Regions from separate parts of the Sphingomonas sp. PAMC26645 genome, predicted to be linked through region 2. Evidence: riboswitches for the same ligand, from Rfam matches in the RefSeq annotation. Region 2 holds a riboswitch; the other holds the start of a gene.
What was found. A riboswitch is a leader RNA that binds a small molecule or an ion and turns the genes downstream of it on or off. The one in region 2 is predicted to bind cobalamin.
Positions count from the first base shown of each region.

Region 1 (5,229 bases), 170 kb from region 2:
GCCGTCCCATGCTCCAAAGTCGAGTTCGCGCCACCGTCGATCGACCTCGCCGACGATGCCCCGCGCGCTGCCGATCGCCGTCGCGCAATCGCGCGTACGCCTCAGACCGGACGACACGATCGCAGCAACCTCCAGCCCTGCGGCTCGCTGGACGCACGCCGCAATACCGGCCTCCGTTACCGGATCGTCCGTTCGCCCCAGCAACAGGCCTTCGCGGACGGGAGCACCATGCCGCATCAGGTACAGCATGTGCGAACCGGTCACGCGACTGAGACCCCCGCCTCGGCAAAGGTCGCCATCTCGTCATGCGCCGCCAGCGCCGCACGAACGAGCAACGTCGCAGTCGCCGCGCCGCTTCCCTCGCCGAGCCGCATGCCTAGCGATAGCAGCGGATCGAGGCCCAATGCCCGCAACAGGCGCGCATGACCCGGCTCGGCCGACACGTGGCCGGCAAGACAATGTGCGAGGATATCCGGGCACGCAGCGGCGATCGGCGCGACCGCGGCACAGCATATGAAGCCGTCGAGCATGACGGGTACGCCGGCCAGACGCGCCGCGAGGACCGCGCCAGCGATCGCCGCAAGTTCACGACCGCCAAGCCTGCGTAGCGTCTCGAACGGGGTGGTCAGTGCGTCCCGGTGCAGCGCCAGCCCGGCCTCCACGGTCGCGATCTTGCGGGCCATGCCGTCGTCGTCGACTCCCGTACCGGGCCCGACCCAGTCGCGTGCCGAGCCATCGAAGCTGGCGAGGCACAGCGCGGCGGCGGAGGTCGAGTTGCCGATCCCCATCTCGCCGAGCACGATCAGGTCGGGCGCGTCCGCAACGACTGCGGCGCCCGCGTTGATCGCATCGAGGCATTCCTCCTCCGACATCGCCGGGGCGACGGTGAAATCGATGGTCGGCCGGTCGAGGTCGAGCGGAACGACTTTGAGATCGAGCCCCGCCGCGCGCGACAGCGCATTGATCGCCGCACCGCCATGTTGGAAATTGGCCACCATCTGCGCGGTGACGGAGGCCGGAAACGCACTGACGCCGCGATCGACGATGCCGTGATTACCCGCGAAGATCACCACCCGGCCGCGATCGAGCCGCGGGCGTTCATGGCCCTGCCAGCCGGCCATGAAGACGGCAATCTCTTCCAACCGCCCGAGCGAGCCCGGCGGCTTGGTCAGTTCGCCCTGCCGCGCCACTGCCGCCAATCGAGCAGCTTCGTCCGGCTGCGGCAACGCGCTCAAGGATGTTAGAAATGCCCCGGCCGTCGGAAAAAAGGTCATTCCACGACGAACCCGGCGGGCGGCGTGCGGGTGATGAAGTGGCCCTTCACGCCCTGCGGCCATTGCTTGAACGGCACCTGTCCGAACGCACTCTCGCCGTAGAGCCGTGCGTAATCCAAGATCGCACGGGCAGCGTCTTCGGTCGGCTCGAAACGGCCGAGCACATAGCCGACCTTGGCGGGCGCGCGGAGGTGGATCGTGCAGAAATCCTGGCAGGCGAACAGGCACGGCATCTCCTGCACCGCCACGTCGGCATAAGCGGGATCGCTCGCCTGCATCGCCTTCAGCGCGCTAACGAGCCGTGCGCCGCCGCGCTGACCCTGCTCGTCGTCACGCGCATCGGTGGAATGGCGGCACGTGTTGCACGCGACCACGGCAACGCCGTCTTCGACCGGCTTCAGCATGTCCGTGCCCGGACGATATTGGAATGACGTGAACTTGGCATAGGAACCCCTTCGGACAGTCGATCCCGCACCGCGCGAAGGGCGAAAGGCGCACGCCTCCAGCCTCCGCGCGACGCGAAGCGATGTCGTCGCTCGGGGTGTTACCCGTCCGTTCGGCGCACCCTGGCCGGACGAAAGACGACCGCGACGGGCAGGTCTCCTGGCTCGCGGGTCAACGCCGTCCGCGCCGCCTTCTCGGGAACATCCCAATGGCATGAGGCACGATGGCTCGCCGCGTACAGTTGCAGGGGCAGCCGGGTGTTTCCCGTTCCCATTTTCATCCCCCTCCGCGCGAGCATCGGGGGAACCTGTCGCGGGGGCAGCGATAGGCGGGAGGTGGAGACGACGCAAGACACGGCTACGTCCGTTAGAAGTCCGCGAGCCGTCCCCACGCCCTCCCGTCATCCTGACGAAAGTCAGGACCCAGGGTAACGGGCGGTGGCCTCCGTGGCTCTGGGTCCTGACTTTTGTCAGGATGACGGACGGTGGTCATAACGGGCCGTAGAATACGAAGCCGCCTAAAACTCCACGCCCGCCTGCGCCTTGACCCCCGACCGGAACGGATGCTTCACCTGCGTCATCTCGGACACCAGATCCGCCATCTCGATCAGTGCATCCGGCGCGTTCCGCCCGGTCACCACGACATGCGTCATCTCGGGCTTCGCCGCCAACACCGCCAGAACCTCGTCGACCGGCAGATACTCATACCGCAACACGATGTTCAGTTCGTCCGCCACGACCATCGCATAGGACGGATCGGCGATCATCCGCTTCACCTCGTCCCACGCCTCGCGCGCCACCGCGATGTCGCGCGCGCGATCCTGGGTGTCCCAGGTGAACCCCTCCCCCATCGGCTTGAACTCGCACAGCGCGGGGAACGCATCGAAGACCGCCTTCTCGCCGGTCGCCATCGCGCCCTTGACGAACTGCACCACGCCGACCTTGCGCCCATGACCGATCATCCGCACCGCCATGCCGAACGCGGCAGTCGACTTGCCCTTGCCCTTGCCGGTGTGGACGATGACCAGCCCCTTCTCGATCGTCTTGCTCGCGACGATCCGGTCGTGGACCTCCTTGCGCTTGGCGCTCTTGGCATTCTGTTCTTCGTCGGTCCGCATGGTCATGTCCTCTCGCGCACCCGATGGCGGATCGCGCCGCGCGGCGCTAGAGCGACCGACATGCTCCGCATTACCGACCTCAAGCTGCCGCTCAACCACGCCGACGAAGCGCTCCCCGCCGCGATCCGCGACCGCCTGCGCGTCACCCCACGCGACCTGATCCGTTACACCGTGGCGCGTCGCGCGCACGATGCGCGTGACAAGATGGACATCCAGCTCGTCTATTCGGTCGACGTCACGCTGAAGAACGAGGACACCGTCCTAACCCGCTTCCGCAAGGATCGCCACGTCCAGCGCACCCCCGACACAGGCTACCGCTTCGTCACCAAGGGCGGCGCGAGCTACACCGGCCCCCGCCCTGTGGTGGTCGGCGCAGGGCCGTGCGGGTTGTTCGCTGGCCTGATCCTCGCGCAAATGGGATTCCGCCCGATCATCCTCGACCGCGGGAAAGTCGTCCGCGAGCGTACCAAGGACACCTGGGGTCTGTGGCGCAAGAGCGTGCTCAACCCCGAATCCAACGTCCAGTTCGGCGAGGGCGGCGCCGGCACCTTCTCCGACGGCAAGCTCTGGAGCCAGATCAAAGACCCGCGCCATCTCGGCCGCAAAGTCCTGACCGAATTCGTGAAAGCCGGCGCGCCGCCCGAGATCCTCACCGAAGCGCACCCGCACATCGGCACGTTCCGCCTCGTCACGATGGTCGAGAGCATGCGCGCGACGATCGAGGCGCTGGGCGGCGAATACCGCTTCTCCACCCGCGTCGACGGTCTCAACATCGTCGAGGAGGCCGGCACCCGCCAACTCCGCGGGCTCCACCTCAGCACCGGCGACTATCTCGAGGCGAACCATGTCGTCTTCGCGGTCGGCCACAGCGCGCGCGACACGTTCGAAATGCTCCATGCCAAAGGCGTTCATGTCGAAGCCAAGCCGTTCTCGATCGGCGTCCGCATCGAGCATCCGCAATCCTGGATCGACGAAGCCCGGTTCGGGCCCTGCGCCGGCCACCCCGACCTCGGGGCGGCGGCGTACAGCCTGTCGCACCACTGCAAGAACGGGCGCACCGTCTACAGCTTCTGCATGTGCCCGGGCGGGACCGTCGTCGCCGCGACGTCCGAGGAAGGCCGCGTCGCGACCAACGGCATGAGCCAATATTCGCGCAACGAACGCAACGCGAACTCGGGGATCGTGATCGGCATCGACCCCGAACGCGACTATCCCGGCCACCCGCTCGCCGGGATCGAGCTGCAACGCCACTGGGAATCGCGCGCATATGTCGCCGGCGGCTCGAACTACAAGGCTCCCGCGCAACGCATCGGCGACCTGCTCGCGGGGCGAGCGTCGACTGCGCTGGGCTCGGTGATCCCGTCGTACAAGCCGGGGGTGCACATGACCGACCTGTCGGAGTGCCTGCCCGACTTCGCCATCGCTGCGCTGCGGGAGGCTCTGCCGGCGTTCGGGCGTGAGATTCCGGGTTACGATCATCCCGATGCGGTGCTCACAGGGGTCGAGACGCGGACGTCATCGCCGGTCAGGATCACGCGCGGCGATGATTTCGTCAGCCTCAATACCGCCGGCCTGTTCCCGGCGGGCGAAGGTGCTGGCTATGCGGGGGGCATTCTTTCCGCCGCGGTCGACGGCATCAAGGTCGCGGAAGCGGTTGCGTTGAGCCTCACTGCCTAAGCCGTTTCGTTCCCCCGCGAAGGCGGGGGTCCAGGAGCCACAAATACCTGCGTTCGTTACCCTGGGCTCCCGCCTTCGCGGGAGAACTAAAGGTTGCGGCAACTGACTTATGACCCTGCCAAGACAAAACACCACCCCGGCGAAGGCCGGGGCCCAATTGGGGGACGCCGCTAACTGAGGCCGAGCATCGTTACTCCGACCTTTCCAATTGGACTCCGGCCTTCGCCGGGGCGGTGCACGTCGACGGCGACCGAGTTTGCGACAGAAGCCTGCAATGGGACCAACGCTTCCTCGGACTAAAGTAAGAGTCGCGCAGTCCATGTGCTAAGCAAGGTCCAGATCGCGCCCCCACCCCTCACCTCCGCCGCTGCGGCCCCGTCTCGATCAACCACGCCCGCGGCAGTCCCGTCGGCTTGGCCACCCCGTCCAGCCGTCGCGCACTCACCAGCGCGACCCGCTTCAGGATCATCTGGTCCTTGAACGCGTCCATCCCGCCGCCGGTCGGCTTGCCGAGAATGCGCTTCACCACGTCCATCCCCGCGACGACATGCCCGAACGCGGCATAGCCCGGATACCCCGCGCGCGCGTCCATCGCCGGCGCCGGCCCGACCGTGATGAAGAAATTGCCGCCAGCCGACGCTGGCGTCATCCCCCGCGCCATCGAGATCGTCGCGTCAAGATGCTTGATACCCGTCATCGCCGTGGTTTCGAGCGGAA
Region 1 covers NZ_CP039249.1:2,802,649-2,807,877, forward strand. Annotated here, with positions in the region: gene E5673_RS12960 (histidine phosphatase family protein) at 1-249, opposite strand, end outside; gene cobT (nicotinate-nucleotide--dimethylbenzimidazole phosphoribosyltransferase) at 261-1,274, opposite strand; gene E5673_RS12970 (DUF1636 domain-containing protein) at 1,271-1,678, opposite strand; cobalamin riboswitch at 1,850-2,044, opposite strand; gene cobO (cob(I)yrinic acid a,c-diamide adenosyltransferase) at 2,236-2,841, opposite strand; gene E5673_RS12980 (NAD(P)/FAD-dependent oxidoreductase) at 2,896-4,512, shown strand; gene E5673_RS12985 (peptidylprolyl isomerase) at 4,868-5,229, opposite strand, start outside.
Region 1: another riboswitch for cobalamin. It lies ahead of E5673_RS12970 (DUF1636 domain-containing protein); the one in region 2 lies ahead of cobW (cobalamin biosynthesis protein CobW).

Region 2 (5,229 bases):
GCGATCGGTCATTCGGGGATCGTGCTGATCGCGGCCGTCGCGATCGCATTGACCGCCAATGCGCTGTCGCAGTTTGAGGCATTCAAGCAAGTCGGCGGGGTGGTCGCGACCGTCATCTCAGCCGTGTTCCTGTTCACGATCGCCGCGATGAACCTGATCATCCTCCGCTCGGTGTGGCGCACCTTCGGCCATGTCCGGGGCGGCGGCACCTATGTCGAGGAGGACCTCGACCTCCTCCTCGGCAACCGCGGGCTGCTCGCACGTCTGTTCCGCCCGATGTTCCGGCTGGTCACGCGGAGCTGGCACATGGCGCCACTCGGCTTCCTGTTTGGCCTGGGTTTCGACACGGCGACGGAGGTCGCGATCCTCGGCCTCTCCGCAAGCCAGGCCACCGACGGTCTCTCGATCGGTGTCATCCTCGTCCTCCCGGTGCTGTTCGCCACCGGCATGGCGTTGGTCGATACCGCCGACGGCGTCGTCATGCTCGGCGCCTATGAATGGGCGTTCGTGAAGCCGATCCGCAAGCTCTACTACAACATCACCATCACGCTGATCTCCGCGATCGTTGCGATCGCGATCGGCGGTATCGAGACGCTGGCGCTGCTCGGATCGAAGCTCGGCTACACCGGCGGCATATGGGACGTCGCAACGGCGCTCGGCGAGAATTTCAACGGCCTCGGCTTCGCGATCATCGGCCTGTTCGTGCTCTGCTGGGTGCTGAGCTTCGCGATCTACCGCTGGAAACGCTTCGACGAGATCGAAGTCGTGCACGGATAGGCTAGCTCTTCCGTTCCCCAAGCTCGACGCGCTTTCGAATCCTCCCCCGCCAGGGGGAGGTGGCTGGCACTTGCCAGACGGAGGGGGAGGACGGCGATCACGTTTGTTCCGTGTACGCCCCCTCCGTCACCTCCGGTGCCACCTCCCCCTGGCGGGGGAGGATCGAAAACTAGCGATATGCGAATTGGCAGTCCCGCTAAACTGCTCTAACCCACCCCCGAGGCTCGGTTTCACCGAACCTCACAGATCGCGCCGGTGCCCTTCGGGGCTTGAATGGGAATGCGGTGCGGGAGTTCCTCCCAATGCCGCGGCTGTCCCTGCAACTGTAAGCGGTGAGCGAGACGCACACGCCCTTTACGCAAGGGCAGCCACTGGGGAAACCTGGGAAGGCGTACGTCGAGCCTCGACCCGCGAGCCAGGAGACCTGCCAGCGTTATGGTCGCTCTTGCTACGATCCAGGGGATGGTCGCGGCACGGTACTCCGTTTGAGCGACGAACGCGTGCGGCCCCGATGGTCGTGCGTGCGTGTGCTCGCAGGAGAATACCAATGCCCGATCTTTCAAAGGTCCCCGTCACGATCGTCACCGGCTTTCTCGGAGCCGGCAAGACCACGCTCATCAGCCACCTGATCCGCAACGCGAGCGGCCGCCGTCTCGCCGTCGTCGTCAACGAATTCGGCACGCTCGGCATCGATGGCGATATCCTCAAGGGCTGCGCGATCCCCGATTGCCCGGCGGAGAACGTGATCGAGCTGGCGAACGGCTGCATCTGCTGCACGGTGGCGGATGATTTCATCCCGACCGTCGAGGCGCTCCTCGCGCTCGACCCGCGCCCCGATCACATCCTGATCGAGACCTCCGGCCTCGCGCTGCCCAAGCCGCTGCTGAAGGCATTCGACTGGCCCGCAATCCGCTCGCGCATCACCGTCGACGGCGTCATCGCGCTCGCCGATGCGGAAGCCGTTGCCGCGGGCCGCTTCGCCCCCGACGTGGCCGCGCTCGACGCGCAACGTGCCGCCGACCCCAGCGTCGATCACGAGACGCCGCTCTCGGAAGTGTTCGAGGATCAGCTCGCCTGCGCTGATCTGGTGCTCCTGACTAAGGTCGATCTCGCCGGCCCCGAAGGCGTCGCCAAGGCACGCGCCGTCATCACCGCGGAGTCCGCACGGCCGCTCCCGGTGATCGACCTGACCGACGGCATCATCGATCCTCGCGTGATCCTCGGCCTCAACGCCGCGGCCGAGGACGATATCGCCAGCCGCCCGTCGCATCACGACGGCGAGGACGATCACGAGCATGACGACTTCGACAGCGTCGTCGTCGAGCTTGGCGAAATCGCCGACCCCGCCGACCTGACCGCGAAGATCGAGGCGCTCGCCCGCAGCGCCGACATCCTCCGCGTAAAGGGCTATGCCGCCGTCACCGGCAAGCCGATGCGCTTGCTCGTCCAGGCGGTCGGCGCGCGTGTCCGTACGCAGTACGACCGCCCGTGGCGGGCCGACGAACCGCGCCGCACGCAACTCGTGGTCATCGCCGAGCACGACCGGATCGACGAGGCCCGCATCAAGGCCGCGCTGAACGGCTGAGGCCCACGATGCACGTCGTCTTCCGCGATACCCACGGACTGGAGGAAAGCGCGGTCCCGCAGGACCTCGCCCAATCCCCCGCGGACCTCGTCGTCCTCTCGTTCTCCGACGGTGACCTCGGCGCGTTCGCCGCGGGCTGGAAACGTGCGGATGTTGCTGGAAGCCGGTTGCCCTCGCTGCGCGTAGCGAACCTGACCGCGCTCCAGCACCCGCTCTCGGTCGACACCTACATCGAACAGACGCTCGCTGGCGCGAAGGGAATCCTGATCCGGCTGATCGGCGGACGCTCGTACTGGAGTTATGGCCTGCAACAGGTCGAGAACCTCGCGCGCGAGAAGGGCATCGCGCTAGCGGTTCTCGCCGCGGACGGTCGCATCGACACGCGCCTCGACGCAGCCTCGACGATCCCGCTCTCGACGCTCCGCCGCCTGGCCCATCTTTGCGACACCGGCGGCGCGGTCGCAGCTCAAGCGGCACTGGCACAGTTCGCGCTCGCGGCTGGCATTTACGCCGGCCCGGTCACCGGCGTCCGAGCGATCGCCGACGTCGGCGGCTGGCAGCCGCATGACGGCGTGACGTGCCCGGCCGCATTCGCGCTCAACGCGAACCGCCCCCGCATCCTGATCGTCTTCTACCGCTCCTACCTGACCGCCGCCGACCTCCACCCGATCGAAGCGCTTCATGCCGAACTGACCGCGAGAGGGTTCGACGTCATCGGCCTGTTCGCGCCCTCTTTGAAAGCTCCGGACGCCGCCGCCTGGACGAAACGCTGGGTCAAGACACTGGAACCCGCCGCGATCGTCAACGCCACCGCCTTTTCCGCACGCGGCGCCACCGACGCCACGCCTCTCGACGGCGCGGACGTCCCCGTCTTCCAGATCGCGCTCGCCACCTCCGACCGTGCCGCCTGGGCCGGTGCCACCCGAGGCCTGTCGCCCGCCGACCTCGCCATGCACGTCGTCCTCCCCGAAGTGGACGGTCGCCTCTTCGTCGGCGTCGCCAGCTTCAAGGAAGCCGCCGCGCGAGACGGCGACCTGGAATACACCCGCCGCGAACACCGCGCCGACCCAGCCCGCATCACCGCGATCGCCGCGCGCATCGAAGCGTGGACGAACCTCGCCAGCAAACCCATCGCCGACCACCGCCTCTCGATCGTCCTTTCGACCTACCCCGGCAAGGCGTACCAGATGGCGCACGCCGTCGGCCTCGACGCACTCGCCTCCACGCAAGCGATCCTCGACGACCTCGCCGAAGCGGGCTACGCAATCACGCCCGACGCAACTGATCTCGCTACCTCACGCATTCACTGGCCGCTCGCCGAGTACCGCAAAGCCCTCGCACATCTTCCCGAAGCGCTCCGCAGCGATCTCCAGGAAAGCTGGGGCGACCCAACGGAAGACTTCGTCTTTACCGCGATCGACCAGGGCGGGGCACTGGTCGCTCTTCAACCCGAACGCGGCCGAACCGAGCAACGCGCGGAAGAGTATCACGACCTCTTCCGCTGCCCCTGCCACGCCTATGTCGCCTTCTACCTCTGGCTCCGCACGCGCGGCACCGACGCGCTGGTCCATGTCGGCGCGCATGGCACGCTCGAATGGCTCCCCGGCAAGTCGGTCGCACTGTCCGATGCCTGCTGGCCCGAGGCTCTGACCGGCGCGATGCCCGTCATCTACCCGTTCATCGTCAACGATCCCGGCGAGGCGGCCCAAGCCAAGCGCCGCATCGGCGCAGTCACGCTCGGCCACGTCCCGCCACCGCTCGAACGCACGCGCACCGGCGAAGGCTTAGGCCGCCTCGAAGCGCTGCTCGACGAATTCTCCAACGCCGACGGCCTCGACCCAGCCCGCCGCGACCGCCTGCAACGCGACATCCGCGACGAAGCCACCGCCACCGGCCTCGCCGCGACGCTGGGCCTCGACGACGCACAGTCCCAAGCCGACGCGATCACCCGCATCGACACGTTCGTCTGCGACGTGAAGGAGAGCCAGTATGGCGACGGGCTCCACATCTACGGCCGCGGCGAACACGGCGCAGCGGAGCGCCTCGGTCTCCTGTCGGCCCTCCAAGGCAAACGAGTCGCGTCCGGCCCGTCCGGCTCCCCGTGGCGAGGCCGCGCCGACGTCCTCCCCACCGGCCGCAACCTCTATACAACCGATCCCCGCGCAGTCCCGTCGCGCGCCGCGCATACCCAAGGCGTGAAGCTCGCCGACGAGCTCGTCCGTCGCCATCTGCAAGACCACGGCGACTACCCACGCAACCTCGTCGTCGACCTATGGGCCTCCGCGACGATGCGCACTGCCGGCGAGGAGTTCGCGATGGCGCTCCACCTGCTCGGCGCTGAACCTGTCTGGGACATGCAGTCCGACCGCGTCACGGGCGTCGAAATCCTGCCACTGGCGAACTTCGACCGGCCCCGCATCGACGTCACCCTGCGCGTATCCGGCCTGTTCCGCGACGCCTTCCCGACGCTCTGCACGATGTTCGGCCAGACTGTTCGAGCCTTAGGCGCACGCGACGAGCCGCAGGACCGGAACCCGTTCGTCGGCAAGCCAGCCACCGCGCGCGTCTACGGCCCCGAACCCGGCCGCTACGGCCTCAGCATGGGTGACGCGGCCCAGACCTACACGCCGGAAGCGCGCCTGACCGCCGGCCAAGCATGGCTGTCCGCCTCCAGCCACGCGCTCGACGCCGATGGGGAAGGGGGCCAGGACAGCTTCGATCCCGCCGGCATCCGCGACCGGGTCGCCGCCGCCGACGCCTTCGTCCACGTCCAGGACCTGCCCGAAACCGACCTGCTTCTTGCCGCCGACTACGCCGCACACGAAGCCGGTTTCGCCGCCGCACAGGCGGTCGCCGGAGGCAGCGCC
Region 2 covers NZ_CP039249.1:2,636,975-2,642,203, forward strand. Annotated here, with positions in the region: gene E5673_RS12150 (HoxN/HupN/NixA family nickel/cobalt transporter) at 1-777, shown strand, start outside; cobalamin riboswitch at 1,014-1,224, shown strand; gene cobW (cobalamin biosynthesis protein CobW) at 1,325-2,362, shown strand; gene cobN (cobaltochelatase subunit CobN) at 2,371-5,229, shown strand, end outside.